DNA from 2 places in the Thermomonas sp. LB-4 genome. Region 1 is predicted to be linked to the other one. Evidence: riboswitches for the same ligand, from Rfam matches in the RefSeq annotation. Region 1 holds a riboswitch; the other holds the start of a gene.

Evidence for each region. A riboswitch is a leader RNA that binds a small molecule or an ion and turns the genes downstream of it on or off. The one in region 1 is predicted to bind thiamine pyrophosphate.
Region 2: linked by a shared signal. The riboswitch ahead of thiC (phosphomethylpyrimidine synthase ThiC) and the one ahead of SPK54_RS10030 (TonB-dependent siderophore receptor) in region 1 are both predicted to bind thiamine pyrophosphate.

Annotation. Positions count from the first base shown of each region.
Region 1 covers NZ_JAXOFT010000015.1:1,020-15,948, reverse strand. Annotated here, with positions in the region: gene SPK54_RS10110 (aminotransferase class III-fold pyridoxal phosphate-dependent enzyme) at 1-1,016, shown strand, start outside; gene upp (uracil phosphoribosyltransferase) at 1,105-1,737, shown strand; gene SPK54_RS10100 (MAPEG family protein) at 1,745-2,131, opposite strand; gene SPK54_RS10095 (MBL fold metallo-hydrolase) at 2,140-3,030, opposite strand; gene ggt (gamma-glutamyltransferase) at 3,082-4,806, opposite strand; gene SPK54_RS10085 (YfhL family 4Fe-4S dicluster ferredoxin) at 4,803-5,063, opposite strand; gene SPK54_RS10080 (hypothetical protein) at 5,140-5,628, opposite strand; gene coaD (pantetheine-phosphate adenylyltransferase) at 5,688-6,188, opposite strand; gene rsmD (16S rRNA (guanine(966)-N(2))-methyltransferase RsmD) at 6,193-6,807, opposite strand; gene ftsY (signal recognition particle-docking protein FtsY) at 6,868-7,983, shown strand; gene SPK54_RS10060 (hypothetical protein) at 8,051-9,349, shown strand; gene mutY (A/G-specific adenine glycosylase) at 9,346-10,479, shown strand; gene SPK54_RS10050 (oxidative damage protection protein) at 10,476-10,745, shown strand; gene SPK54_RS10045 (DUF6491 family protein) at 10,727-11,155, opposite strand; tRNA gene SPK54_RS10040 (tRNA-Phe) at 11,307-11,382, shown strand; gene SPK54_RS10035 (phosphotransferase) at 11,467-12,603, shown strand; TPP riboswitch at 12,644-12,739, shown strand; gene SPK54_RS10030 (TonB-dependent siderophore receptor) at 12,798-14,929, shown strand, end outside.
Region 2 covers NZ_JAXOFT010000029.1:165-15,093, forward strand. Annotated here, with positions in the region: gene ubiE (bifunctional demethylmenaquinone methyltransferase/2-methoxy-6-polyprenyl-1,4-benzoquinol methylase UbiE) at 71-832, shown strand; gene SPK54_RS12410 (hypothetical protein) at 837-1,025, shown strand; gene ung (uracil-DNA glycosylase) at 1,031-1,747, shown strand; gene thiD (bifunctional hydroxymethylpyrimidine kinase/phosphomethylpyrimidine kinase) at 1,734-2,486, opposite strand; gene SPK54_RS12425 (thiamine phosphate synthase) at 2,483-3,091, opposite strand; gene SPK54_RS12430 (thiazole synthase) at 3,088-3,858, opposite strand; gene thiS (sulfur carrier protein ThiS) at 3,860-4,057, opposite strand; gene SPK54_RS12440 (FAD-dependent oxidoreductase) at 4,057-5,025, opposite strand; gene thiC (phosphomethylpyrimidine synthase ThiC) at 5,022-6,830, opposite strand; TPP riboswitch at 6,902-7,003, opposite strand; gene rpoH (RNA polymerase sigma factor RpoH) at 7,210-8,088, shown strand; gene SPK54_RS12455 (hypothetical protein) at 8,185-8,790, shown strand; gene SPK54_RS12460 (DNA methyltransferase) at 8,781-9,917, opposite strand; gene SPK54_RS12465 (trimeric intracellular cation channel family protein) at 10,049-10,663, opposite strand; gene SPK54_RS12470 (NAD(P)/FAD-dependent oxidoreductase) at 10,674-11,945, opposite strand; gene tal (transaldolase) at 11,956-12,897, opposite strand; gene SPK54_RS12480 (primosomal protein N') at 12,953-14,929, opposite strand, start outside.

The DNA of each region.
Region 1 (14,929 bases):
CCTACGCCGCCTTCATGTGCCTGAACTCCGGTTCGGAGTCGGTGTCGCTGGCTTCGCGCATCGTCGACACCAACGCCAAGACCCAGACCGACCCGGGGGCCCGCCACGCCGGCAAGGCGATCAAGCGCCTGGTGGTCAAGGGCGCCTTCCACGGCCGCACCGAGCGTCCGGCGCTGTACTCCGACTCCAGCCGCAAGACCTATCTGCAGCACCTGGCCAGCTTCCGCGGCGAGGATTCGGTGATCACCGTGGCGCCGTACGACATGGACGCGCTGCGCAAGGTCTTCAGTGATGCCGACGCCAACGGCTGGTTCATCGAGGCGATGTTCCTCGAGCCGGTGATGGGCGAAGGCGATCCGGGCCGCAGCGTGCCGGTGGACTTCTACAACCTGGCCCGCGAGCTGACCCGCGCCCACGGCGGCCTGCTGCTGGTGGATTCGATCCAGGCCGGCCTGCGCGCCACCGGCTATCTGTCGATCGTGGATTACCCCGGCTTCGAGCAGGCCGAGGCACCGGACATGGAAACCTATTCCAAGGCGCTCAACGCCGGCCAGTACCCGCTGTCCGTGCTGGCCGTGACCCAGCACGCCGCCGAGATCTACAAGCGCGGCCTGTACGGCAACACCATGACCGCCAACCCGCGCGCGCTGGACGTGGCCTGCACCGTGCTGGACGCGCTGACCCCGGCGCTGCGCGCCAATATCCAGCAGCGCGGCCGCGACGCCATCGCCCTGCTGGAAGCGCTGAAGGCGGAGCTGAACGGCCCGATCACCAAGGTCCAGGGCACCGGCCTGCTGTTCTCCTGCGAGCTGACCAAGCAGTTCAAGGGCTACGGCGCCGGCTCCACCGAGGAATGGATGCGCGAGCACGGCATCGGCGTGATCCACGGCGGCGAGAACTCGCTGCGCTTCACCCCGCAGTTCGCGGTCACCAGGGAGGAACTGGAACTGGTGGTCGCCGTGGTCAAGCGCGCGCTGCTGGAAGGCCCGCGGGTGACCCGCGCCGCGGCCGCCTGAGCCGCGCAGGCCAGCGGCACGACGCAACGGGGCGGCCTCTCGGCCGCCCCGTCTGTTTTTGCGCCGACCATCCCGTTAGGCTGGCGGCATGAAAACCCACGTCGTCGATCATCCCCTGGTCCGCCACAAGCTCGGCAAGCTGCGCGACATCGCCACCGACCCGGTGCTGTTCCGCCAGCTGGCCGGCGAAGTGGCCAGCCTGCTGGCCTATGAGGCCACCCGCGACCTGCCAACCGAACCGGTGACGGTGCAGACCTGGGCCGGCCCGCTGCACGTGGAGCACGTCCGCAGCGAGAAACTGACCCTGGTGCCGATCCTGCGCGCCGGCCTCGGTTTCCTGCCCGGCGTACAGGAGTTGCTGCCGGCGGCGCCGGTCAGCGTCATCGGATTGCGCCGCAACGAGACGACCCATCAACCGGAAGGCTATTACCAGCGCCTGGCCGATCGCATGGACGCGCGTACCGCGCTGCTGATCGACCCGATGCTGGCCACCGGCGGCAGCGCCGCGGCGGCGATCACCCTGCTCAAGCAGGCGGGCTGCCCGCGGATCAAGTGCATCTTCCTGGTGGCCGCACCAGAAGGGCTGGCGGCGCTGGAAGCCGCGCATCCCGACATCGAGGTGTACGTCGCCGCCATCGACGAGCGGCTGGACGAGAACGCCTACATCCGCCCGGGCCTGGGCGATGCAGGCGACCGGCTGTTCGGCACCCCGGTGGATTGAGCAGGGCTCAGCGCAGCGCCAGCCAGAGCCCGGCCAGCGCCATCAGCAGGAACACCAGCCAGGTCAGCGCGGTGCCCCAGAAGCGGCCGAACGAATAGCCGCCGCCGCGCGACAGCCCCTGCGCGTGCAGCACCCGCCCCAGCAGCAGCGCACCGCCGAAGCCCCAGGTCAGCGCGGCAGGCAGCCCGCACAGTTCCAGCAGCGCCAGCACCAGCAGCGCGAACGGCGCGTGCTCGACGAAATTGCCGTGCACGCGGATCCTGCGCGCCAGCACCTTGTCGCCACCGTCGCCAAGGCCGATCTTGTGGGCGTGGCGGTGGCGGGAAATGGGCACCAGCAGGGCCAGCATCAGCAGCACGTGCAGGGCGGCGAACAGCAGGGTGATCTTCGGCATCGCGATGCTCAGGCGGACAGGCTGCGGGCGTGCAGCTCGGGGTATTCGTGGGCGGTACCGAAGCGCCCCTTTTCGTCGCGTACCACCTGCGCCAGCGCGCAGCCCGGGTCATGGGTGAAGAACAGGCGCACGTTGCGCACGAGCTTGTCCTCCAGGAACGCGCGCTTCTCGTCGATCAGCAGCTCGGCGTTGCGGTCGTAGCCCATGGTGATCGGCACGTGCACCCACGGCCGGCCGGGAATCAGGTCGGCGCAGAACACCACCCCGCCATGCGGCTGGCCCTCCACCGTTTCCGGGCCGACGATCTCCGCCAACATCAGCCCCGGCGTATGGCCGTCGCTGTGGTGGAAGCGCACGGTATTGCCCAGCGCCTGCGAGCAATCGCCCTCGACCAGCTCCAACCGTCCGCTAGCCTCCAGCAGCGCGGGCAGCTCGGGAATGAAGCTGGCGCGGTCGCGCGGATGCGGGTGCAGCGCGCGCTGCCAGTGCCGCGCGCCGACCACGAAGGTGGCGTTGGGGAACAGCAGCTCCGGCGCGCGGCCCTCCGCCCACGGCGCCAGCAGGCCGCCGGCGTGGTCGAAGTGCAGGTGCGAAAGCACCACCACGTCGACGTCCTCGTGGCTGAAGCCGGCCCGGCCCAGCGACTCCAGCAGCATGTGGCGATCTTCGACGACACCGTAGCGTTCACGCAGCGCCGGCGCGAAAAACGCGCCGATGCCGGTTTCGAACAGCACCGTCTTGCCGGCAAGCGGGCTGGCAAGCAGCGCGCGGCAGGCAAGGTCGATGCGATTGTGCGCATCCACCGCCATCCAGCGCTCCCACAGCGCGCGCGGCGCGTTGCCGAACATCGCGCCGCCGTCGAGCTTCTGCGAATTGCCCAGGATCGACCAGAGTTTCATCGCTGCAGTGTACGCCGCCCGCCCTCCGGGGGGCAGCGCCTGAGGGGGCGATCAGGGCTGCGCCAGGATCGCCGCCTTGCCTTCCGGATAGCGCGGGTCGCTGCCGCCGCGCAGGAGGTTGCCCGCGCGCACCCACTCCACCGTCTGCAGGTTGCCCCAGACGTGGCTGGAACCGCGGCCGCCCTCGGCTTCCGCCGGCGGCAGTTCGACGGTGTGGCCCATCGCCCGCAGCGCCGCCGCCACCTCGGCGGAAATCGCGCCGCTCTCGGCATCGATCACGTCCGGCAGCCACTGGTGGTGGTAGCGCGGCAGCGCCGCCACCTGCTGCGCGTCCAGCCCGGCATCAAAGCCGAGGATGCCCAGCAGCACCATGGTGATGATGCGGCTGCCGCCGGGCGTGCCCAGCACCACCACCCGGTCCTTCGATTCCATGAAGGCCGGGGTCATCGAGCTGAGCATGCGCTTGCCGGGCTTGGGGGCGTTGGCTTCATAGCCCATGACCCCGAAGGCGTTGGGCGTCCCCGGCTTGAGGGCGAAGTCGTCCATTTCATTGTTGAGCAGCACGCCGGTGCCGGGCGGCACCAGCCCGGAACCGAACAGCAGGTTCACCGTCTGGGTGGCGGCCACCCGGTTGCCTTCGGCATCGATGATCGAGAAGTGGGTGGTCTCCTCGTCTTCCAGCGGCGTGGGCTGGCCCGACAGCAGGTTGCTGGGGGTGGCCTTGGACGGATTGATGGTGGCGCGCAGCCCGGCGGCATAGTCGGCGCTGGTCAGCAGCCGCTGTGGCACCCGCACGAAATCAGGATCGCCCAGGTAGAAGGTGCGGTCGCGGAAGGCGCGACGCATCGACTCCACCACCAGGTGCACGCGCTCGGCCTCCGGCATCGCCTTGACGTCGTACGGCTCGAGGATCTGCAGCATCTGCGCCAGCGCGATGCCGCCCGAAGACACCGGCGGCGCGGTGGTGATGTCCCAGTCGTGGTAGCGGAAGCGGATCGGCTCGCGCTCCTTCACCGAATACCCGGCCAGTTCATCCAGCCGCCACTGCCCGCCCTGCGCGTTGACGCCGGCCACCAGCTTCTTCGCGGTGGTGCCGCGGTAGAAGCCGTCGAAGCCCTGGGCCGCAAGCCGCTGCAGGGTGGCGGCCAGGTCAGGCTGGCGCAGCAGGTCGCCCTCGGCGATCGGCCTGCCGTTCGGCGAAAACACCGCGCGGGTGCCGGGGTAGCGGTCCATCACCTTGCGCTTGGCCGCGTAGCCGCGCGCCATCCGCCCATACACGGGGAAGCCGTCGCGGGCGATGCGGATGGCCGGCGCCAGCGACTGCGACAGCGGCAGGCGGCCGTATTTTTCCGCCACGTGCACCAGCATCGCCGGCAGGCCGGGGATGCCCGCCGCCCACGGCCCGTTCTGCGCGCGGTCGCGGTCCAGATTGCCGTCCTTGTCGAGGAAGCGGTCAGGCGTGGCCGAGGCGGGCGAGGTCTCCCGCGCGTCCACGAACACGTCGCGCCCGCTCTTCGCATCGTGCAGCAGCCACAGCCCGCCGCCGCCAAGGCCGGAGCTGATCGGCTCGACCACGGACAGCGCCGCCGACACCGCCACCGCCGCGTCGAAGGCGTTGCCCCCCTTGCCGATCACCTCGATGCCGGCATCGGTGGCCAGCGTATGCGCGGACGCGATCGCCGCGCCGGGCGGGTGCGCGGCCGGACCGGCGGGAGCGGCGGTGGACGCCAGCGGCAGCAGCAGGGCGAACAGCAGCGACGCGACACGCTTCATCATTCCGTTACTCCTTGGGCACGCAGCCCGGCCAGCTTGGCCAGCAGCTGCTCCTGCGATTCCGGATGCTCCGGATCGGGGTCGATGCATTCCACCGGGCAGACCGCCACGCACTGCGGCTCGTCGAAATGGCCCACGCACTCGGTGCAGAGCGCGGGGTCGATCACGTAGATCTCCGGCCCCATCGAGATCGCCTTGTTCGGGCAGACCGGCTCGCAGACGTCGCAGTTGACGCAAAGCTCGTTGATCTTGAGCGACATGGGGTTCCATCGTGCCGGGCAAGGCCCGGGGCACCTGGCCGAACCGCGCCCGCCGTGCGGGCGCGGGGCGCCGGGCTTACTTCGCTTCTTCGAAGATGTAGTTGACGCCGGCCGGCTCGACCGCCGCCTTGACGCGCTCGCCCAGGATCGGGGTGCCGATGAAGACCACCTTGACGCCCTTCATGGTGCCCGGCGCGACCTGCTTGAACGCGGTCTCGATCATCTCGACTTCCTTCTCCGGCGCCGGCGAGGCGAACACCAGCATGTTGCCCTCGGTGATGCCGCGGCCCAGGTCCGTTTCCAGCTTCTCCAGCTGGCGCTCGTACTTGCCGCCGAAGTCCTCGGTATCGGCCTTGGGCAGGAAGTACACGAACGGGCTGTTGTTGATGCCGGCCATGTGCGGGGTCAGCTTGTACTGCAGGTAGGGCACCCAGTCCTTCTGCTCGCTGCTGGTCGGCAGCGGAACGGCGGCAACGGCCTCGGTTGTGGGGGCCTCTTCCTTCTTGCAGGCGGTGAACGGCAGCGCAAGGCAGGCTACGACGAGCAGGCGAGACAACATCTTCATGGGCTTTCCCCGGTGCATGGCAGTGGCGATGGATACAACGTCGGAGTGTGGCGTGCGGATCATGTCGACCCGCCCCGCCATTGCGCCTCGAGCGCCGCCGCGACCGCGGCGGGCACGAAGCCGGACACGTCGCCGCCAAGCCGCGAGATCTCCCGCACCAGCGACGACGAAATGAAACCGAATTGCTCGGCCGGGGTCAGGAACAGCGTCTCGACCTCCGGGATCAGGTGGCGGTTCATGCTGGCCATCTGGAACTCGTACTCGAAATCCGACACCGCGCGCAGGCCGCGCAACAGCACGCCGGCGCCGCATTCGCTGACGAAGTGCGCCAGCAGCGAACCGAAGCCGCGCACCTCCACGTTGGGGTGGTGGCCAAGCGCTTCGCGCGCCAGCGACACCCGCAGGTCCAGCGGTAGTGCCGGCCCCTTGGTGGGGCTTGCAGCCACGCCGACGACGAGCCTCTCGAACAGCGGCGCCGCCCGGTTCACCAGGTCCAGGTGGCCGTTGGTGATCGGGTCGAAGGTGCCGGGATAGACCGCGATGCGGGCCGCCGCGCTCATGTCGTCAAGGGTTCGCCGCGTTCAGGATGCCCGGAAGTGTAACCCGCCGGTACAGGGCATAGCGCACGTCGCGGGTCGCGCTTTCGCGATGCAGTGCCCAGTCCGCGGGCAGTTGCGGCGCGTGCCCGGCCGGACTTTCCACGTACATCCACGCGTCCGCCGCCAGCCGGGCCGGCAGCAGCGCCAGCACCGCCGGCCACAGCCCGGCCGCGAACGGCGGATCGACGAAGGCGATGTCCCACGGCTCGGCGGCGTCCTCGCCCAGGAAGGCCAGCGCATCGCCACGCCGCACCGCCACCCTGCCCTGCGCATCCAGCCGCGCCGCGGCATCGGCCAGTGATTGCGCCAGCGCGCCGTCGGCCTCCACCAGCTGCACATGCGCCGCGCCGCGCGACGCCGCTTCCAGCCCCAGCGCACCGCTGCCGGCAAACAGGTCCAGCACCCGCGCGCCCGGCAGCACCGGCTGCAGCCAGTTGAACAGGGTTTCGCGGACGCGGTCGGAGGTCGGCCGCAGGCCGGGCCGGTCGGGCACCGGCAGGCGCGTGCCGCGCCACTGCCCGGCGATGATGCGGACGCTGCCGACGCCGCCCGCAGGCTGCTTGCCAGGGCGCGCGTTCATCGGGGCGAATGGGGGGCGGGTGCTAACATGGCCGCCATTCTCCGACATTCCCACGGCCTCATGGTCAGCTGGTTCCGCCGCAAGAAACCCGACGCGCAAACTCCCACGCCGGAAGCGGCCCAGCCCCCTGTTCCGAATGCCGCCGCGGCCGAAGCGCCGCTGGTTGCCGAGCTGTCGGCGCCTGCGCCGCTGCCGGAACCCGAGGTCGTCGAAGTGGCGGCTGCCGGACCTGCGCATGCCGAACCCGCAGCCGCCGGCAAGCCCGGCTGGCGCGAGCGCCTGCGCGGCAGCGCCTTCGCGCGCAGCTTCAGCGGCCTGTTCTCGCGCAACCCCAAGCTCGACGACGAGCTGCTGGACGAGATCGAAACCGCCCTGCTCACCGCCGACGTCGGCGTGACCGCCAGCACCGCGCTGGTGGAATCTCTGCGCAAGCGCATGAAGGCGCGCGAGTTCGCCGATGCCAACGCGCTGCTGCGGGGGCTGCGCGCCGACCTGGTCGCGCTGCTGCTGCCGGTGGCGCAGCCGCTGCAGATCGACGCGACGAAGAAGCCCTTCGTGCTGCTGACCATCGGCGTCAACGGCGTCGGCAAGACCACCACCATCGGCAAGCTGGCGCGCCGCTACAAGGACGAGGGCCGCAGCCTGATGCTGGCCGCCGGCGACACCTTCCGCGCCGCCGCGGTCGCGCAGCTGCAGGCCTGGGGCGAGCGCAACGGGGTGGCCGTGGTGGCGCAGGGCCAGAACGCGGATGCCGCCTCGGTGGCGTTCGATGCGCTGCAGGCGGCGAAGTCGCGCGGCGTGGACGTGCTGATCGCCGACACCGCCGGCCGCCTGCACACCCAGGGCGGCCTGATGGACGAGCTGGCCAAGGTGGCGCGCGTGCTGCGCAAGCTGGACCCCGAGGCGCCGCACGAAGTGCTGATGGTGATCGACGGCACCACCGGCCAGAACGCAATCAACCAGGTGCGCAAGTTCAACGAGAAGATCCCGGTCACCGGCCTGGTGGTCACCAAGCTGGATGGCACCGCCAAGGGCGGCGTGGTGTTCGCGCTGGCCCGCGAGTTCGGCATCCCGATCCGTTACGCCGGCATCGGCGAGCGCCCGGAAGACCTGCGCGTGTTCGACGCCGAGGCCTTCGTCGATGCGCTGCTCCCGGCCGAACTGGGGCGGGCCTGACCCGGCCGCGTGCGCCGCTGCGCACGCCCGCGCAGCGTCAACGGCCGATGCCACATGATGGGGCGCAATGGACGCCACCGCTGACCCGATGAAGCGCGCTCCGGGCGCGATCCCACGCAGGACCTTGCTGCGGCGGCTGCTGCGCATCGCGGCGGTCCTCATCGCCCTGCTGCTCGGCTTCCTGCTGCTGGCCGGCTGGCTGCTGCAGCCCGGGCGCGCGGGCGCGACGCTGTTGTCGCTGGCCGGCAATGCGCTGGGCCTGCAGCTGCGCGCACAGGGGGTCGACTACCGCCTGCGCGGCACCCCCCAGCTGGTGCTGCGCGAAGTGGAAGCCAGGCGGCCCGGCGACAGCGCCGCACTGCTGAAGGCGCGGCGCGCGTTCGTCTCGCTGCCCTGGCGCACGCTGCGCACCCGCGGCGCCGACCTGACCGTGCAGCGCATCGAGCTGGACGCGCCGGTGCTGGATGTCCCCGCCCTGCAGCGCTGGCTGGCCACGCGCCCGCCCGGCGGCGAAACCCGCATCCCCGCGTTGACCGACGGCCTGCGCGTGCGCGAAGGCCGCATCGACAACGACGACTGGCGCATCGACGGCCTCGACATCGACCTGCCCGCATTGCACCCGCAGCGCCCCCTGCGCGCGCAGGTGCGCGGCCGCTACAGCGATGCGCCGCTGTCGATCCCCGCTGACCTCGCCATCACGGTGACCCATCCGCAGCGCCTGCTGTCCGGCTTGCCCACCGGCGTGGCTGGCGTGGGCACGCTGACCCTGGCCGGTGCCGGCTGGCGGGTGCCTGCGCAGGTGTATCTGGCCGGGCCGCTGCGGCTGGGCAAGGACTCGGCGCTGATCAAGCCGGCCAAAGTCGGCATCGCCGGGCGCTACCGCTCGGGCTCCACCAACGCGCCGTTCCGGCTGGGGCTGCATGGCCCGATGGCTTTCAACAACGCGACGTGGCGCTTCGTGCCGGTGACGGTGGTGCTGGACGGCGATGGACAGGTACCGGACGCGCGGGCGCGCGGCAGCGTGTCGGCGGGCCGGCGCCTGCGCCTGCACCTCGACGGCGCACTGGCAGGATGGCCGCAACAATGGCCCGCGCTGCCGGCGCCGCTCTCGGCATCCACCTCGCCGCTACCGTTCGCGCTGGACTACAACGGTGCGATGGCATTTTCCGACGCCGCTTCGCTGTCGCTGCGGCGCGATGCCACCGCGCTGGATGCGCGCTTCCGCCTGCCCGAGGTGCTGGCATGGCTGGATGCAGGCAACCACGGCTCGCCGCTGCCGCCGCTGGTCGGCACCCTGTCCGCGCCCAAGGTCGAAATCGCGGGCGCGACGCTGGAAGGCGTGGAGTTGGAGCTGGGCGAACAATGAGCGCGCGCGCATCGGCCGCCCGAGATCGATCCGGCCAGCACCCGGCGGCAGACCCTTCGCCCACGCAGCCAGCGCACGGCCGCGTCGATGGCGAAATCGCCGCGCGCCTGCTGGCATGGTTCGACCGCCACGGCCGCATGGACCTGCCTTGGCAGCATCCGCGCACGCCGTACCGGGTCTGGCTCAGCGAGATCATGCTGCAGCAGACGCAGGTGTCGGTGGTGACCGGCTACTTCAACCGCTTTGTAAGCGCCCTGCCCGACCTGCCGGCGCTGGCGCGCGCGCCGCAGGACGAGGTGTTGGCGCTATGGTCGGGGCTGGGCTATTACGCCCGCGCGCGGAACCTGCACGCGGCGGCGAAGCTGTGCATGGAGCGCCACGGCGGCGACCTGCCGCGCGACCTCGACGCGCTCGTCGCCCTGCCCGGCATCGGCCGCAGCACCGCCGGCGCGATCCTGACGCAGGCATGGGGCGATGCCGCGCCGATCCTCGACGGCAACGTCAAGCGCGTGCTGTGCCGGCTGTTCGGCATCGATGGCTGGCCGGGCACGCCAGCGGTCGAAAAGAAGCTGTGGTCGATCGCTGGATCGCTGTTGCCGGGTGCGCGCCTGGCCGACTGGACCCAGGCGCAGATGGATTTCGGCGCCACCCTGTGCACCCGCGCCAACCCCGCCTGCGCGATCTGCCCGCTGCAGGACGCCTGCACTGCCCGCCGCGAGGGACGCATCGCCGAACTGCCCGCCGCCAAGCCGGGCAAGCCGCTGCCGCAGCGCGAGACGCAGATGCTGATCGCACAAGATCCCGAAGGCCGCGTGCTGCTGTGGCGGCGCCCGCCGACCGGCATCTGGGCCTCGCTGTGGTCGCTGCCGCAGCATGAAGGCGTCGATGAGGCGCAGGCGTGGTTCCAGCGCCACCTCGACGGCGACTTCGCCGGCGCGCGCGCCCTGCCCGCGCTCGACCACGGCTTCACCCACTTCCGCCTGCGCATCCACCCGCGGCTGATCGCCGTCAACGGCCCGCGCGCGGCCATCGGCGATAATGCCGACCTGCGCTGGGCAAACCGCGCGGAACTCGCCGCGATCGGCCTGCCCGCGCCGGTGCGGAAACTGCTTCAGGAGCAAACGGAATGACCCGCAAGGTGCACTGCGTGGTGGACGACATCGACACCGACGGACTGGACTTCCCGCCGTGGCCGGGCGAAGCCGGCAAGCGGGTCTTCAACGAGGTCGGCAAGCCGGCCTGGCAGCGCTGGCTGGCGCACCAGACCATGCTGATCAACGAGAACCGGATCTCGCCGATGAACCCCGAACACCGCGCTTTCCTGGAAGCGCAGATGGTGAAGTACCTGTTCGAGGGCGGTGCCGCCAGGCCCCCGGGTTACGTGCCGGAAGCCTGAGCCTCGGCTTTCTCGCGCAGCGCCTTCTCGGCCGCCCGCAGGGCCTTCACGTCGAGCGGGCGGATTTCCTGGATCAGGCAGCTGAGCTGGTTGCTGCCGGGAGCGACCACCTTGTCGAACGTGGAAAGGGTCATCCCGCTGAAGGACGACAGGCCGAGGAACGGCGAGCCGCTGCTCCATTGCAGGCAGGGCCCGGACAGGCGCAGCAGCCAGCTTTCGTTGGGCCGCATCTGCAGCACCACGTGCTGGTCGTCGATGCGATCCCAGCCCATCGGGTCGACATAGCGGATCTGGTTCACTGGGGCGCCGGCATGCTGCTGGTACAGCGCCAGCCGTTCGGTATCGCTGAGCCGGCCGGTGGCGCAACCCGCCAGCCCCAGTGCAAGTGCCGCGGCAACCATCGCTTTCATGGCGTTCTCCTGACCGGTGGATAGCGCCATCCTCCCCCACCGATGCGGAACGCCTGCTTAGCGGCTCCAGCCGGGCCTGCGGCTGCCGCGCGGGAAATGGCTTGCCCAACCGGCCGGCGATCCGTATCATGCGCGGCTCGCAACACAGCATGGCTCGGTAGCTCAGTTGGTAGAGCAGGGGATTGAAAATCCCCGTGTCGGCGGTTCGATTCCGTCCCGAGCCACCATTGCAACGCCCAGTCCTCGTCCGGCTGGGCGTTCTGCTTTGTGGACATCCGCCGGCCGCCGCCCGCGCCGGAGCGAGGGCCGCCATGACCGCCAGCAACCATTCCCTGCACGGCTGGGACAGCGACCAGATCGCCCTCTATCGCCCCCGCCTGGAGGATGCGGACGTGGCCGCAGTGCTGGCGCGCTTCCCTGAACTGCACGGCCCGGCGCAGATCCTCTGGCGCAGCCCGCGCCCGTTCTCAGCGGTGGCACGGGTCCGCACCCCGGCGGGCGAGGTCTTCGTCAAGCGCCAGCACCAGCGCGTGCGCACGCTGGCGGCGCTGGGCGAGGAACACGCCCTGCTCCAGCACCTGCGCAGCCGCGCCATCCCGGTTCCGCGGGTGCTGGCCGACGCGGCCGGCATGACCGCGATCCCCGCCGGCGAGTGGGTGTACGAAGTCCATGCACCGGCCGCCGGCCTGGATCTCTACCGCGACACCCCCTCGTGGACGCCGCTGCGCGAGCTCGGCCATGCCCGCCACGCCGGCCGCATGCTGGCGCGCCTGCACCGCGCGGCGGCGGACTTCGACGCGAGGCAGCGCAGCGCCACCCTGCTGGTCGCCCGCGACGACGCCCTGCGCGCGCCCGACCTGCATGCAGCCATTGAAGCCCAGACCGCCTGGCGCCCCGGCCTTGCGGCCTACCTTGCCGGCCGCGACGGCTGGCGCGAGGAACTCGCCCCGCTGGCGGCGCGCCACCGCAGCCTGCAGCCGCGCCTCGCCGGGCTGCCGCGGCTGTGGACGCACGGCGACTGGCATGCTTCCAACCTCTGCTGGGCCGGCTCGGACGCGGACGCCGAGGTGGCCGCGGTGCTCGATTTCGGCCTGTGCGCCCCGACCTTTGCCCTCTACGACCTGGCCACCGCCATCGAACGCAACGCCGTGGCCTGGCTGCAACTGGAGCGCGGGATGGACGCGGCCCACCCAGACACGGCACGCGCGCTGGTCGGTGGCTATGCCGAAGTGCTGCCGCTGGCGGACGCGGAGCGGGTCCTGCTGGCCGACCTGCTGCCGCTGGTCCAGATCGATTTCGCGCTGTCGGAAATCGACTATTACCAGGGCGAGTTCGGCGCGCGTACGCAGGCGGACCAAGCCTGGGAAGGCTTCCTGCTGGCCCATGCGGCCTGGTTCGAAACGCCGCCAGGACTGGCTTTGCTGGCGGCGATCCGCCCACCGGCCTGAGCAGCGTCTGGCCCCCCGCCGCCTTTCATGGTCCAATTGGCGACTGAAGCGGGGGTGCCCGGCGTTGCCGGGCTGAGAGAGTCCCTTGGAACCTGATCCGGTTTGCACCGGCGTAGGGAGCTTGATTGGAACAGCCATGTCCCGCGCGGACGGCTGTTCGCCGTCGCTTCGCTCTCCCCCCTGAGACGACGACGATGAAATCCCTGCGCACCGCCCCCCTGCTGCTCGCCCTGCTGCCGTTGTTGGCCACCGCCGCGCCGGCCGACGAGGCCGACGGCCAGTCGAAGATCACCCGCCTCGCGCCGGTTCGCGCCACCACCGATGGAGACGACAAGCCGCGCGACGCCGGCATCGATGGTTGGGGCACCGCCACGCCGCGCGACACGCCTGCCGCGGTCCGTGTGGTCGGGCGCCAGCAGCTCGACGACCGCCAGGTGCGCACCCTGAGCGAACTGGCGCGGGAAGACGCCTCGCTGGGCGACAACTACGCGCCGGTCGGTTACTACCAGAACATCGCCATCCGCGGCTTCGCGCTGGACGCCGGCACCGGCTACCGCGCCAACAACCTGGCCATGACCGGCGAGCAGGCGATCGCGCTGGAAGACAAGCAGCAGGTCGAAGTGCTGAAGGGCCTGGCGGGTGTGACCGCGGGCGTGATGGAACCCGGCGGCGTGGTGAACTTCGTCAGCAAGCGCCCCGCCGAGGTGCGCGACCTGGCGCTGGGCACCGACTCGCGCGGCTCACGCTACGTGGCCGTGGACGTGGGCGGCTGGCTCACCCCCGGCTTTGGCCTGCGCGCCAACGTGGCGTGGGAGGACATGCAGTCGCACGTCCGCCACGCCGACGGCCGGCGCAATTTCTACGCGCTGGCCGCGGACTGGAAGATCGCGGCGGGCACCACGCTGGAGCTGGACGGCAATTACCAGACCAGCGCGCAGCGCTCGGTCTCGGGCTACCAGCTGCTGGGCGGCGTGGCGCTGCCGCAGGACCCGGATCCCAGCCTGATGCTGGGCTACCAGCCGTGGCAGCAGCCGGTGTCGATCCGCGCCAGCAACACCAGCGCGCGCCTGCGCCACGCCCTGGGCGAGGACTGGACGCTGCGCGTGGCCGCCGGCCGCAGCCGCAGCGTGATCGACGACAACGTGGCCTTCGCCTACGGCTGCTGGTACGTGGATGCCTGCTGGAGCGGCAGCCCGCCCTGGTACTTCGCGCCGGACGGCAGCTACGACATCTACGACTACCGCAACCCGGACGACACCCGCGTGGGCGACAACGCCCGCGCCAGCCTGGAGGGCCGCTTCCAGACCGGCGGCGTGGCGCATGCGCTCACCTTCGGCGCAAGCGCCTTCCACCGCAGCATCGACCGCCATCGCAACGTCAACGAATACGTGGGCAGCTGGAACATCGCCGATGGCGATCCGCCCGCCTTCGCGCCTTCGCCGGAACAGATCGGCCCCAAGGTGCGCCGCCTCGACAGCTGGCAGCGCAGCGGCTTCGCGATGGACCGCCTTGATCTGGGCGACCGCTGGCAGCTGCTGCTGGGCGCGCAGCTGGTGCGCCTGCACGAACGCGCCCGCAACAAGGCCGGCGCGATCGAGCGCGAGACCCGGCTGTCCGAAACACTGCCGCAGGCCGCGCTGCTGTGGCAGCCGGACGCGGCGACGCGCGTCTACGCCAGTTTCAGCAAGGGACTGTCGCTGGGCAAGGAAGCCCCCTACTGGACCAGCAACGACGGCGCGATGCTGGCGCCGCGGATCACCCGCCAGCTGGAAACCGGCGTGAAGTACCGCTGGAACGACCGGCTGGACGTGGACGCCAGCCTGTTCCGCATCCGCCAGCCCTATCAGTACGCGCAACCGGACGCATCGGCCGCCGGCTTCACCTTCGTCGAGCGCGGCGAGGAGGTGCACGACGGGCTGGAGCTGTCGGCCAACGGCCGCCTGACCGAGGCACTGGGCGTCAATGCCAGCGTGGCGCTGCTGCGCGCGCACGCGCAGGACACCGGCAACGCCGCATTCGACGGCCAGCAGGTGGTCAACGTGCCGCGGATGCGCGCCAGCCTGCACCTCGACTACGCGCTCCCGGCGATGCCGCAGCTCGCGCTGCTGGCCGGCTGGCGTCACGCCGCGGCCAACCCGGCCACCCCGGACGGCGCGGTGGAAGTGCCCGCCTACGACGTGTTCGACGCCGGACTGCGCTACCGCGGGCAGCTGCGCGAGCGCGCGTTCGTGGTGCAGCTGGGCATCGACAACCTGTTCAACCGCCGCTACTGGCGCGACACGGGCAGCTCGCTGGGCGACAACTACCTGTTCCCGGGCGCGCCGCG
Region 2 (14,929 bases), on a different contig from region 1:
GGGACCATTCTCGCCGGGCGGCGGCCGGCGGGCATGATCGGGATCAATCCATGGTGCGATAATCCCCGCCATGGATACAGCCCAGGACAAAGCCGGCACCACCCACTTCGGTTTCCGCGACGTGCCGGTGGCCCAGAAGCAGAAGCTGGTGGCCGAGGTGTTCACCTCGGTGGCCGCCAAATACGACCTGATGAACGATGCCATGAGCCTGGGCATCCACCGGCTGTGGAAGCGCTTCTTCGTCGCCACCTCGCAGGTGCGCAGGGGCGACCGCGTGCTGGACCTGGCCGGCGGCACCGGCGACATCGCCGCGCTGCTGAAGGACCGAGTGGGCGAAACCGGCGAACTGGTGCTGGGCGACATCAACGGCGACATGCTGCGCGTCGGCCGCGATCGCATGACCGACCGTGGCTTTGTCCGCGGCTTCGAATACGTGCAGTGCAACGCCGAATGCCTGCCATTCCCCGACGCCAGCTTCGACCTGGTGACGATGGCCTTCGGCCTGCGCAACGTCACCGACAAGGACGCCGCGCTGCGCGAGATCGCGCGCGTGCTGAAGCCGGGCGGGCAGGCGCGGGTGCTGGAATTCTCCGAGGTGCAGGCCGAATGGTTCCGGCCGATCTACGACTTCCACTCGTTCAAGGTGCTGCCGAAGCTGGGCAGCCTGTTCGCCGGCGATGCCGAGAGCTACCAGTACCTGGCCGAGTCGATCCGCAAGCATCCGCCGCAGCGCGAGCTGCAGGCGATGATGGAAGCGGCGGGGCTGGCGCGCTGCAGCTTCCGCAACATGAGCGCCGGCATCGTCGCCATCCACACCGGCTACAAGGTCTGAGCCCGTGGCCGGCCCGGAACTGAAGAACTTCCGCGACAGCCCTTGGCGCTATTCGCAGTTCGTGCTGCTGGGCCTGCTGCTGGCCGGGCTGGTGAAGTGGCTGAGCCCGCTGGGCTGGCCGGCCTCGCTGGGGATCGGTGCGGTGCTGGGCGTGGCCTACCTGCTGTTCGAGAAGAAGCGCGGCGTGATCTGAGCGCGATGGACACCCCCGCTCCGCCCGACATCCGCCTGGAACCGAGCTGGAAGGCGCGCGTGGGCGACTGGTTCGGACGCGAGGACATGCGCGCCCTTGCCGCCTTCCTGCGCCAGCGCAAGGCCGCCGGCGCCACCATCTACCCGCCGGGCGGCGAAATCTTCGCCGCCTTCGAGGCCACGCCGTTCGACGCGGTGAAGCTGGTCATCCTGGGCCAGGACCCCTACCACGGTGCCGGTCAGGCGCACGGGCTGTGTTTCTCGGTGCGTCCGGGCGTGCCGGTGCCGCCGTCGCTGCTGAACATCTACAAGGAACTGGAGCGCGATACCGGCTTCATCCGTCCCGACCACGGTTGCCTGCTGCCGTGGGCGCGGCGCGGCGTGCTGCTGCTCAACAGCGTGCTGACGGTGGAGGACGGCAAGCCCGGCAGCCACCAGGGCCGCGGCTGGGAAGGGTTCACCGACCACGTGGTGGACGTGCTCAACCGCGAGTGCGAGCAATTGGTGTTCCTGCTCTGGGGCAGCTACGCGCAGAAGAAGGGCGCGGTGATCGACGGACGCCGCCATCGCGTGCTGAAGGCGCCGCACCCCTCGCCGCTGTCGGCGCACCGCGGCTTCCTCGGCTGCGGCCATTTCTCGGCCGCCAACCAATACCTGACCCGTTGCGGAAAGACCCCGATCGACTGGACTCTGCCGCCGCGGGCGCTGCTCACGACGACCTGAAGCGTTCGCCCAGCCAACGGCCCAGATGCCGCTTGGCGGCGCCCACCGCCACTTCCAGCGCGTCGCCCAGCGCCAGCCCGGCCGCCACCGCCGCCGACAGCGTGCAGCCGCTGCCGTGGCCATCGGCACCGATGATCCACGGCGCGGCGAAACGCTGCACCGACTGCGGCTGCACCAGCAGGTCCACCGCCTCGGTCAGCGGCGCGTGGCCGCCCTTCATCAGCACCGCGCGCGGGCCCAGCGCCAGCAGTGCGCGGCCTTGCGCCAGCATCTGCGCCTCGTCCTGCGCGCGCGGCGCCTCCAGCAGCGCGGCGGCTTCATCGAGATTGGGGGTCAGGCAATCGGCCAGCGGCAGCAGCTCGCGGCGTAACGCCGCCACCGCGTCGGCGCGCAGCAGCCGCGCGCCGGAGCTGGCGATCATCACCGGGTCGATGACGACCGCGGGGGCGCCATGCTGGCGCAGGCTGGCCGCCACCGCTTCGATGATCGCCGCCTCGGCCAGCATGCCCAGCTTGACCGCGCGCACCGGCTCTTCCTCGAACACCGCATCGATCTGGTCGCGCACCAGCAGCGCCGGCAGCACCTGCAGCGCGCGCACGCCGCTGCGGTTCTGGGCGGTGACCGCGGTGATCGCGGTGGCGCCGCGCACGCCCAGCGCGGCAAACGCGGCCAGGTCGGCCTGGATGCCGGCGCCGCCGCAGCTGTCGGAGCCGGCGATGCTCAGCGCCAGCGGCTTCATGCGCGGCCCCGCGTAGCCCGCAGCCAGTCGCGGGTGCGCGCGTCGGGATCCGTGTGGCGGGTGATGTCGCTGACCATCGCCACCGCGTCGGCGCCGGCGTCGAAGCAGCCCTGCGCACGCTCCAGGGTGATGCCCCCGATCGCCACCAGCGGCAGCGGGCCGATCCGCCGCTTCCACTCGCCGACGCGCGGCAGGCCCTGCGGCGGCCATGGCATCCGCTTCAGCGTGGTCGGATATACCGGACCCAGCGCGATGTAGTCAGGCGCCTGCGCCAGCGCGCGCTCCAGCTCGGCATCACTGTGGGTGCTGAGGCCCAGCCGCACGCCGCGCCGCCGCAGCGCCGGCAGGTCGGCGCCGTCCAGGTCCTCCTGGCCTAGATGGACGAAGTCCGCACCGGCGTCCAGCGCCAGCTGCCAGTGGTCGTTGACCACCAGCTGCGCGGCCCGGGCGCGGCAAGCCGCCAGCGCGGCACGGATCTCCGCCAGCAGGCATCCGCCGGCCGCGTCCTTGATCCGCAGTTGCACCAGCTTCACTCCCAGCGGCAGCAGGCGCTGCACCCAGGCCGCGCTGTCGACCACAGGGTAGAACGGATCGAGCCGGCTCATGCGCGCCAGGCCTGGCCGATGACCGGCGTGGACGGCTCGGCGAAGTCGCGCACCGGCATCGGCCCCGCGGCATGCGCGGCGTGGCCGGCGCGCACCGCATCGGCGAACGCGCGCGCCATCCGCGCCGGGTCGGCGGCCAGCGCCACCGCGGTGTTCGCCAGCACCGCGTCGAAGCCCAACTCCATCGCCATCGCCGCGTGCGAGGGCAGGCCCAGGCCGGCGTCGACCACCAGCGGCAGACCGGGAAAGCGCGCACGCAGCGCGCGCAGCGCGAACGGATCGGCCAGCCCGCGGCCGCTGCCGATCGGCGCGCCCCACGGCATCAGCACCCGGCAACCAGCCTCCAGCAGGCGCTCGGCCACGCCGAGGTCGGCGGTGGTGTAGGGGAATACCTGGAAGCCCTCGTCGCAGAGGATCCGCGCCGCTTCCACCAGCCCGAACACGTCCGGCTGCAGCAGCTCGCCTGCGCCCAGCACCTCCAGCTTGATCCAGCGCGTGCCGAACAGCTCGCGCGCCATCCGCGCGGTGGTGACGGCCTCCTTCACCGAATGGCAGCCGGCGGTATTGGGCAGCACCCGCACGCCGAGGCCACGGATCAGCGCCCAGAACGCCTGGCCGGCGCCGGCCTGCGCGTTCTCGCGGCGCAGCGACACCGTCACCACGTCGCAGCCGGCGCCGCGCACCGCTGCGGACAGGACCGCCGGCGAGGGATAGCGGGCGCTGCCCAGCCACAGCCGCGAGCCCACTTCGATGTCGTACACCCGCATCTCAACCTCCCTGCATCGGGGCGAGGACTTCCAGCGCGTCGCCGTCCCGCAGCGCCTGCGCCCCGCGCTGGCCGGCGGGCACGAACACGCCGTTGAGGGCGGTGGCGACATGCGCCCCGCGATAGCCCAGTTCCAGCAGCGCCTGCGCCAGCGTGGCGGCTTCGACGGCGCGCGTTTCGCCATTGACCTGCAGCTGCATCACGCCGCCTCCAGCAGGCGCGCGGCGGCCTGCCGCGCCAGCGCCGGGGCCAGCAGGTAGCCGTGGCGGAACAGCCCGTTCAGATGCCAGCGGCCGTCGCGCCGCTGCAGCCGCGGCAGGTTGTCCGGGAAGGCCGGACGCAGGCCGTGGCCCAGCTCGAGGATGCGCGCCTCGGCCAGCGCCGGATGCAGCGCGTAGGCGGCGTTCAGCAGTTCCATCACCGCGCGCGCGCTGGGCGCGCCGGCATCGTCGCTTTCCAGCATGCTGCCGCCCAGCATGCAGCGACCGTCGCCGCGCGGCACCAGATAGTGCATGCCGCGCGGGTGCAGCAGCCGGATCGGGCGCGAGAAGCGCACCCCGTCGCTGTGCAGCAGCAGCATTTCGCCGCGCACGCCGCGCAGCTCCGGCAGGCGGTCGCGGGCGGCGTAGCCGCGGCAGTCCAGCAGCGTGCGGCCATCGTCCGGCTGCGCGCGCGCATCGACACCGCAACGGACTTCCACGCCCAGTTCCTGCACCCGCACCGCCAATGCCGCCAGCGCCGCGCGCGGATCCAGGTGCGCTTCGTCGGCGAAGAACAGGCCCTGGCGGAAGCGCCCGGCCAGTTCCGGCTCCAGCGTGGCCACGCCATCGGCGTCCAGCCGGCGGTAGTTGTCGCTGCGCTGGGCAAAGGCTTCCAGCTCGCCGGCATCGCGCGCAGCGGCCAATACCAGCGTGCCGTTGCGGACGGTGCCGGGGTACTGCCGCGGCCACCAGTCCAGCGCCTGCCGGCCCAGTTCGGCCACCAGCGGTTCAGCGCTGACGCATTCGCACCACGGCGCCAGCATGCCGCCGGCAAAGCGGCTGGCAGCCTCGCCGCCGGGCTGCGCGCCCAATTCCAGCACTTCCACTTCGGCACCCGCCTGCGCCAGTTCCAATGCCGCCGCCAGGCCGGCCACGCCGGCGCCGAGCACCCGCACGCGCGCGCTCACGGCGCGGCGTCCACGTACAGCTCGCCCCCGCCGGCGATGAACTCCGCCGCCTTCGCCTGCATCCCGGCATCGGCCTCGCCGCGCAGCTCGTGGCTGAGCTGCATCGAGCAGAACTTCGGCCCGCACATCGAGCAGAAGTGCGCGCTCTTGTGCGCGTCCTTGGGCAGGGTGGCGTCGTGGTAGGCGCGCGCGGTGTCGGGGTCCAGCGAGAGGTTGAACTGGTCTTCCCAGCGGAACGAAAAGCGCGCCCGCGACAGCGCATCGTCATGCGCCTGCGCGGCCGGATGGCCCTTGGCCAGGTCGGCGGCGTGGGCGGCGATCTTGTAGCTGATCACGCCGGTCTTGACGTCGTCGCGGTCGGGCAGGCCCAGGTGCTCCTTGGGGGTGACGTAGCAGAGCATGGCGGTGCCGAACCAGCCGATCATCGCCGCGCCGATCGCCGAGGTCAGGTGGTCATGGCCGGGCGCGGCGTCGGTGGTCAGCGGGCCCAGGGTGTAGAACGGCGCGTCGCTGCACGCTTCCAGCTGGCGCGTCATGTTGTCGCGGATCCTGTGCATCGGCACGTGGCCGGGGCCTTCCACCATCACCTGGCAGCCCTTGTCCCACGCCACGCGGGTGAGCTCGCCCAGGGTGTCGAGTTCGGCGAACTGGGCGGCGTCGTTGGCATCGGCAATGCTGCCGGGGCGCAGCCCGTCGCCCAGCGAGAAGGACACGTCGTAGCGGCGCAGGATGTCGCAGATCTCGTCGAAGCGTTCGTACAGGAAGTTCTCGCGGTGGTAGCGCAGGCACCAGCGCGCCATGATCGAACCGCCGCGGGAAACGATGCCGGTGACGCGCTTCGAGGTCAGCGGCACGTGCGCCAGCCGCACGCCGGCATGGATGGTGAAGTAGTCCACGCCCTGCTCGGCCTGCTCGACCAGGGTGTCCTTGAACACCTCCCAGTCCAGCCTGGCCGGGTCGCCGCCCACTTTTTCCAGCGCCTGGTACAGCGGCACCGTGCCGATCGGCACCGGCGCGTTGCGCAGGATCCAGCCGCGCAGGTTGTGGATGTTGCGGCCAGTGGACAGGTCCATCACCGTATCGGCGCCCCAGCGGATCGCCCACACCAGCTTTTCCACTTCCTCGGCCACCCCGGACGACAGCGCCGAATTGCCGATGTTGGCGTTCACCTTCACCAGGAAGTTGCGCCCGATCACCATCGGCTCGAGTTCCGGATGGTTGATGTTGGCCGGCAGGATGGCCCGGCCTTTGGCGATTTCCTCGCGCACGAATTCCGGCGTCACCAGCGCCGGCAGCGCCGCACCGAACGACTCGCCTGCCGCCAGCCGCTGCTTTTCCTCGTCGCTGGCGGCGATGCGGCCAAGGTTTTCGCGATGGGCGGCGTAGACCATTTCCTCGGTGACGATGCCGGCGCGGGCGAACTCCAGCTGGGTCACCGGCTGGCCCTCGTTGCCGCGGCGCAGCGTGCGCGCCGCCGGGCAGGCCGCGACCAGCCGCTCGCCGCTGGCGAAGCCGTTGTCTTCAGGGCGCAGCGTGCGTCCTTCGATGGTTTCGAAGCCGCGCGCCGCCAGCCAGCTCTCGCGCAGCGGCGACAGCCCGGCGGCAAGGTCGATGGCGGCGCCGTCCTCGGTATACGGGCCGGAGGTGTCGTACAGGTGCAGGCGCGGCGTCTGCGGGTCGTCCAGTGCGATCTCGCGCAGCGGCACGCGCAGGCCGGGGTGGCCGGGGGGCGACAGATAGACCTTGCGCGAACCGCGGATCGGGCCGGTGGTGACGGCGCCCGGACGGGCGGGGGGTGCTTGCATGTGGATCTCCTCCTCGTGAAGCGGCGGGAGATCCGGGATTGACGATGCAACGGCAGGCAGTGCCGGTGGCACTGCGCGTGTTCTTCCGTTCCTACGCCGGCATGACCCGGATCAGGTGCAAGGGTCAGCTCGACGCTTTCTCAGCCCCGTACGGGGCTCCCCTCGGAATGGCCGCAGCATCCGCGGGCACGCCGATGCTGTCAAGCGATGGCCGGGGCGAGGTGGTAGATGCGGATGCCCGTCGGCAACACCGCGGGCGTGGGCGGTCGCAGCCGGTCAAACCAAACGGAAGTTGAACGCGCAATCGTTCCATTGATGCAACGCTCAGAACTTACCGCGCGGTCAGCAGTCAGAGAATGCGACTGCTAGAATCGAGGCCATGAGGGAAACCATGACGTCTACCGCGCTTGTCGCCAACAACCTGCCGATCCCCAGCGCCATCGGCTCGCTGGAGGCCTACATCAGCGGCGTGCACCAGATCCCGGTGCTGTCGGTCGAGGACGAGCAGCGCCTGGCCCATCGCCTGCGCGAAGACAACGACATCGCCGCCGCGCAGGAACTGATCCTGTCGCACCTGCGCTTCGTGGTGCACGTGGCCCGCGGCTACAGCGGCTACGGCCTGCAGCTGGGCGACCTGATCCAGGAAGGCAACATCGGCCTGATGAAGGCGGTCAAGCGCTTCGACCCGACCGTCGGCGTGCGCCTGGTCAGCTTCGCGGTGCACTGGATCCGCGCCGAGATGCACGAGTTCATCATCAAGAACTGGCGCATCGTGAAGGTGGCCACCACCAAGGCGCAGCGCAAGCTGTTCTTCAATCTGCGCAAGAGCAAGACCCGACTGGGCTGGCTCAACGCCGAGGAAGTGCGCGCGGTGGCCAAGGACCTGAACGTCTCCGAGCGCGAAGTGCTGGAGATGGAATCGCGCCTGTCCGGCCGCGACATCGGCTTCGACGCGCCGGACGATGCCGACGACGACCACGCCCCGCCGGCGCCGGTGAGCTATCTGGTCGCCCATGACGGCGACCCCGCCGCCGCCTACGAATCCGCCGACAGCGAAGCAGACCAGCTGGACGTGCTGCGCGAAGGCATGGCCCGCCTCGACGCCCGCTCGCGCGACATCATCAAGCGCCGCTGGCTGGACGCCGACAGCAAGGTCACGCTGCAGGAACTGGCCGACGAATACGGCGTCTCCGCCGAGCGCATCCGCCAGATCGAGGCGAACGCGCTGAAGAAGATGAAGGCGCTGTTCGCGGCGTAAGCGCGCTTCGCCATCGACGCAACACCGAACGGCCCGGAGCGATCCGGGCCGTTTTGTTGTTTAGACTCGCAAAACCACCGAACAACCCCGCTAACCATGACCCAACGCAATCGCGTCGATTTTTCTGCATTCAACGAGCAAGCCGACCTGCCCTTCCAGCTGAGACTGAAGGACTTTGAGCTTGCGATGCAAGATATTTATGATTTCTTCCACGACGTGAATGCCGCCCTAATCGACAAGGGCTTGCAACGGATGGACGACATGTTGCGGCCCGCCATCATGTCCGGTCTGCTGTCCGACATGCTCACTGCTAGCGTGGCGCGCCACTCCAGAACGCTGACCGAGAACAAATACTTCAACGGTCACCCTGATCTGCTCGTGAAAGGCGTGTACGCCGACAATGCCGTGAAGTCCGGCACGGAGGGCGTCGAAATCAAAACGACTCGGAAATCCGGCGGCGCGGTCGATACTCATGGCGCGCGCGACCAGTGGATGTGTGTTTTCGTCTATGTCATCGACGACAAAACCGAGCCGGCCAATGCGCGGAAGCCGATGGCATTCACCGAGGTCTATCTCGGTAAAGTCGTGCAAGAAGACTTCAGAAAGAATGCACGCGGTGAACTCGGAACCAGAACAGCAACGCTCCACAAAGAAGGCGTTGCGAAGTTGCGATCCAACTGGATCTACAGGCTTCAGACCTGAAGCTTAGCCAGCTTCGGAAGAGCCGTTTGCGCAAGACGGAAGTATTCCGGGTCACGCTCAACACCAATGCTCGCATAGCCCACCGCTTCCGTCGCAGCCAAGGTTGACCCCGAACCCGCGAACGGATCGCAAACTATTCCTCGCCCAAGCGGAAGGGATGCACGCACGAGCGTTCGCAGGAACTCCTGTGGTTTCAGACTGGGATGAGGCGCAATGGATCGTTCACGTCCCCGCGTTGGGGCTGAAGCAATGACATCTCCGAAAGGTTTGTCATCGGATGGCCGGCGAAACCCACCCGTTCCCCATTTCCGGAGATTGTCCTGAACCCGGCCCTCCAACGGCTTGCGGAAAGTCAACCACGGCTCCCACATGGAGCGAGGCATCACACTGACATCGGGAAACTCCTCATGCGCGCCCTTCGGGCGATCTCCCCCTCGCATGGTCATGACCAGGCGGATGATCTCGCCCCTGCGCTCCAATCCCGCCTTCGCAAGCGCGGTGGAGACGACATGGGAAAGCAGCGGGTTGGACGCCACGACCACATTCGCGCCGGGCACCAACGCACGCAGAAGCAATTTTCCCCATTGCAGGAAGAACTCCTCCAGCGCGATGACATCCTGCGGCGAAAGTACGGTGAATCTTGGCAGCGGCGTGCGTTTAGCACCGTCGAACGAAGGCGGTATCCGCCACACACCGCCTTTCCCACCACGCAGCTTGGCTTGTTCAGTATCGCTGTATTCGATCAGACCATAAGGCGGGTCTGTCACCACTGCATGCAATGAACAGGCATCGCGGGCACGCAACCATTCGAAGCAATCGGATCGAACGAGTAGCGATGAGCCATAACGGAAGAGTTCAGGGCTGGTGCTTGTAGATGCCTTGTTCTGTTCGAACGGATCGAATTGTGAAGCATCGAACAGATCGTCATGCAGGCGATAGACGCCGCGCTCGCTACGAACGAAGTAACGTCCGGCATTAAGATTCAAGTAAGAGCGGATCGAAGAGGCGGGTGTTGGCCCGATCGTATCGTTCACAGCTTCGACGATGTCCTTGACGGATGCTCCCTTGGGTCTTGCCGAAAGCGCGCGAATGATGGAGTCGCGTACTGCACCGGGCATTTGCTTCATGAGTGGGCTGCCATTTTCATTCTTAAAGAGAGAATAGACGTCAAGACGTCTTTATTCAATGGAGCCAGAGCTTGCATCGTGCTGGTCTCATCCGATGCGAATGAATATGTACTGCACACCAATTTCTTTCCTCAGTCCCGCGGCCGCGCCACCGGCAACCGCCAGCCGTGGCGCAGCGCCATCCAGCGCAGGCCGAAGCAGGCCAGCGCGCCGGCGACCATCGCCGGATGCTGCGGCAGGTGCAGGGCCGAGGCCAGCGCGACCACGCCGCCGCCGGCCAGCGCGGCCACCGCGTACAGCTCGGCCTGCAGCACGACGGGCGTGCGCGCCACCAGCACGTCGCGGGCGATGCCGCCGCCGATGCCCGTCACCATCCCCAGCAGCATCGCCGCGAACGGCGACAGCCCGAACGCCAGCGCCTTGCCGGTGCCCAGCACCGCGAACAGCGCCAGCCCGGCGGCATCGAACAGCTGCACCGGGTTGCGCAGGCGCTCGATCGCGGCGGACCAGCGGAACGTGACCAGCCCGGCCAGTATCGCGGTGACCAGGTAGCGCCAGTCGGCCAGCGCGGCCGGCGGATGCGCGTCGATCAGCACGTCGCGGATGACCCCGCCCGACACCGCCGCGGCGCAGGACAGCACCAGCACGCCGAACAGGTCCAGCCGCTGGCGTACCGCCAGGGTGCCGCCGCTGAGGGCGAACACGAAGGTGCCGATCAGGTCGAACACGAGCAACAGGGTGGACATGGGATTGGGGTTACTCCGCCGCCGGCCGATCGCGGCCTTCGCCCAGGATGATCCGCGCCCCGCGCTGGTAGCTCCAGTAGGCCCACCACCAGTTGAGCAGCACGACGAGCCGGTTGCGGAAGCCGATCAGGAAGAACACGTGCATCACCAGCCAGAACCACCAGGCCAGCAGGCCGGAGAAGCGCAGCGTGCCGAGATCGACCACCGCCGCCATGCGGCCGATGGTGGCCAGGTTGCCGTAGTCCTTGTAGGCGAAAGGCGGCGGCAGCACGCGGCCGGCCAGCCGCGCGCGGATGACCTGCGCGACATAGCGACCCATCTGCTTGGCCGCCGGCGCCACGCCGGGCACCGGCCTGCCATCGGCGCGTGCCAGCGCGGCGAGATCGCCGGCGACGAAGATGTCCGGATGCCCCGGCACGCCGAGATCGGGCCGCACCTGCACGCGGCCGGCGCGGTCCAGCGGCACGCCCGGCATCGCGCCCAGCGGTGACGCCGCCACGCCCGCCGCCCAGACCACCGTCTTCGCCGGGACGAAGGCATCGCCCAGCGCGTAGCCGTCCGCGGTGATGTCCTTGACGGGCGTGCCCAGCGACACTTCCACGCCGAGCCGCTCCAGCTGCCGCCTCGCCTTCTCCGACAGCGCTTCCGGAAACGCCGCCAGCACGCGCGGCCCGGCCTCGACCAGGCGCACGCGCGCCGTCGACGGGTCGATGTTGCGGAACTCGTTCTTCAGCGTGTGGCGGGCGATCTCCGCCAGCGTGCCGGCCAGTTCCACGCCGGTGGGCCCACCGCCCACGATGGCGAAGCTCAGCCACGCCTGGCGTTCGGCGGGATCGGTCGCCGCTTCGGCGCGCTCGAACGCCAGCAGCAGCTTGCGCCGCAGGTCCAGCGCATCGTCCAGGGTCTTCAGCCCCGGCGCGTGCCGCGCCCAATGCTCGTTGCCGAAATACGCATGGGTCGCGCCGCTGGCCACCAGCAGGAAGTCGAAAGCGAGCGCGCCACCGTCGTCGAGGGCCACGCGCCTGGCACCGGGATCGATGCCGGTCACCGTGGCCATCCGCACTTCGACGTTCTTCTGCCTGCGCAGGATGTGCCGCAGCGGCGCGGCGATGTCGGGCGCGGACAGGCCGGCGGTGGCGACCTGGTAGAGCAGCGGCTGGAACAGGTGGTGGTTGCCGCGATCGACCAGCACGATCTCCACCGGCGCCGATGCCAGCGCGCGCGCCGCCCACAGGCCGGCGAAGCCGCCGCCGACGATCACCACGCGCGGCCGGGTCGCCATCGCCGCGGCGTCAGCCCAGCTGCGCCGCGAGCAGCGCTTCCAGCTGCTGCTGGTCGGCGGCGAACTTGCGGATGCCTTCCTCCAGCTTCTCGCGGGCCATGGTGTCCTCGTCGTGGCGGGCGCGGAAGCCGGCCTCGTCCAGCGCCGCCGGGGGCGCTACACGTCCGCCTTCCTCGTCCAGCGCACGCGCCACCGGCGCGTTCGAGCGCTCCAGTTCGGCCAGCAGGTCGGGAGAGATGGTCAGCCGGTCGCAGCCGGCCAGGGCCAGTACCTGCCCGGTGTTGCGGAAGCTGGCGCCCATCACCACGGTGTCGTAGCCGTGCTGCTTGTAGTACTGCCAGATGCGCGTGACCGACCGCACGCCGGGGTCGTCCTGCGGCGCGGCTGGCGGCGCCATGCCGTTGGCCAGGTGCCAGTCGAGGATGCGGCCGACGAAGGGCGAGACCAGGTACACGCCGGCCTCGGCGCAGGCCACCGCCTGCGCGAACGAGAACAGCAAGGTCAGGTTGCAGTGGATGCCTTCGCGCTCCAGCCGTTCGGCGGCGCGAATGCCTTCCCAGGTGGCGGCGATCTTGATCAGCAGGCGGTCGCTGCCGATGCCGGCATCCGCGTACAGCCGCACCAGCCGGTGCGCCCTGGCCACGGTGGCCTCGGTATCGAAGCTCAGCCGCGCGTCGACCTCGGTGGACACGCGGCCGGGGATCAGCTTGACGATCTCGCTGCCGATCGCCACCGCCAGCCGGTCGCAGGCGTCGCCCACCGGATCATCTCCGCTGGCCGCCGCCGCGCTGGCGGCCAGGTGCGGGGCATACGCGGGCAGCGCCGCGGCCTTCAGCAGCAGCGAGGGATTGGTGGTGGCATCCATCGGCATGAAGCGGGCGATGGCCTCGATGTCGCCGGTATCGGCGACCACGGCGGAATGCGTGCGGAGCTGGTCGAGCTGGGATTTCACGGACGATCCGGTGCTGCATGGGGACGCCGCATTGTAGGACCGCGACCGCGAAGGGTCAGTACAGGTCCAGCGGGTCCACGTCCAGCGACCAGCGCACCCGCCGCGCCTCCGGCGCCGCGTACAGCGCGGGCACCGCCCCTTCCAGCGCAACGTGCAGGGCGGCGCGTGCCGGCGCGGCCAGCAGCAGCTGCGAACGCACGTAGCCGGCGCGGCGCGGCATCGGCGCCGGCAACGGGCCATGCAGGTCGATGCCGCTGCCCTCCAGCAGCGTCTTCGCCAGCTGCAGGAACTGCAGCGGCAGTTCCGCCTGCTTGGCCTCGGCGCGCAGCAGCGCAAGGTGCGCGAACGGCGGAAAACCGGCCGCTTCGCGCAGCGCCAGCTCGCCGTCGGCAAAGGCGTGATAGCCGCCGCCCACCAGCGTCTGCAGCAGCGGATGCTCCGGGTGGTGGGTCTGCAACAGCACCGTGCCGGGACGGTCCGCCCGGCCGGCGCGGCCGGCCACCTGGATCAGCAGCTGCGCAAGCTTCTCACCGCTGCGGAAATCGGCCGAGAACAGGCCCTCGTCGATGCCCACCACCACCACCAGCACGAGGTTGCCGAGGTCGTGGCCCTTGGCCAGCATCTGGGTGCCGATCAGGATGCCGGGGCGGTTGCCCAGCGCATCGAAGTGCTTCTGCAGTCCATCGCGCTGGCCGGTGCTGCCGCGGTCGATGCGAATCACCGGCACGTCGTCGAAGCGAGCCTGCAGCTCGGCCTCGATCCGCTCGGTGCCGTTGCCCTGCGGCTGCAGCCCCAGGCTGGCGCAGTCCGGACAGGCCGGCGGCGACGGCCGGCGGTGGCCGCAGTGGTGGCACTGCAGGCGCTTGCCGTGGGCGTGCACGGTCATCGCGGTGGGCCGCTCGGGGGTGCTGCAGCGCGGGCAGTGCGCGCTCCAGCCGCAGTCGTGGCAGAGCAGCACCGGCGCATAGCCGCGGCGGTTGCGGAACACCAGCACCTGCCCGCCGCCGTCCAGCGCCGCGCGGATCGCCGCCAGCGCCTCCTCGGACAGGCCGGCATGCAGCGGCCGCTTGCGCACGTCCAGCACCCGCACCTGCGGCGGCCGCGCGTCGCCCGCCCGCTGGCGCAGGCGCAGCAGCGCGTAGCGGCCGGACTGCGCGTTGTGCAGCGTCTCCAGCGACGGCGTGGCGCTGCCCAGCACCACCGGCACGGCCAGTGCGCGGGCGCGCACGATGGCGAAGTCGCGGGCGTGGTAGCGAAGGCCGTCGAACTGCTTGTAGCTGCCGTCGTGCTCCTCGTCGACCACGATCAGGCCGGCCTCCGGCAGCGGCACGAACACCGCCGAACGGGTGCCCACGATCACCCGCGCCTGTCCGCTGGCGGCGGCCAGCCAGGTCGCGGCGCGCTCGCTGTCGTTCAGGCCAGAATGCAGCGCGTGCACCGGCACGCCCAGGCGGGTGCGGAAGCGCGCCAGCGCCTGCGGCGTCAGGCCGATTTCCGGCACCAGCACCAGTGCCTGCCTGCCGCGCGCCAGGCAGTCGGCGATCGCCTGCAGGTAGACCTCGGTCTTGCCGCTGCCGGTGACGCCGTCGAGCAGGAACGGGGCGAAGCCGGCGGCGCCGCGGATCGCGTCGATCGCGATCTGCTGCTCGGCGTTGGGCGCAAAGGCAGCGGAGGAAACGGGGGCGGGTTCACTTCCACGCGGAACTGAACCCGATCCCGTTCCGGTGGTTTCCAGACGCACCACCAGTTCGCGCTCGCGCAGCGCGCGCAGCGGCGTGCGCCAGCCGGGCGCGGCAACGTCCAGCCAATCCTCGTCGCGCAGGATCTGCAGCAGTTCCGCCAGCGCCCTGGGCCGGCCGGGGCGCATTGCCGGCAGCGCGGTGCGGCCGGCTTCGTTCAGCGCCCAGCCGTAGCGGGCCATGTCCGGCAGCGGCTCGCCGCGGCGCAGCGCCGCCGGCAACGCGGCGGCCAGCACCTCCCCCAGCGGCGCATGCAGATAGCCGGCCAGCCAGCGCAACGAGGCCAGCAGCTC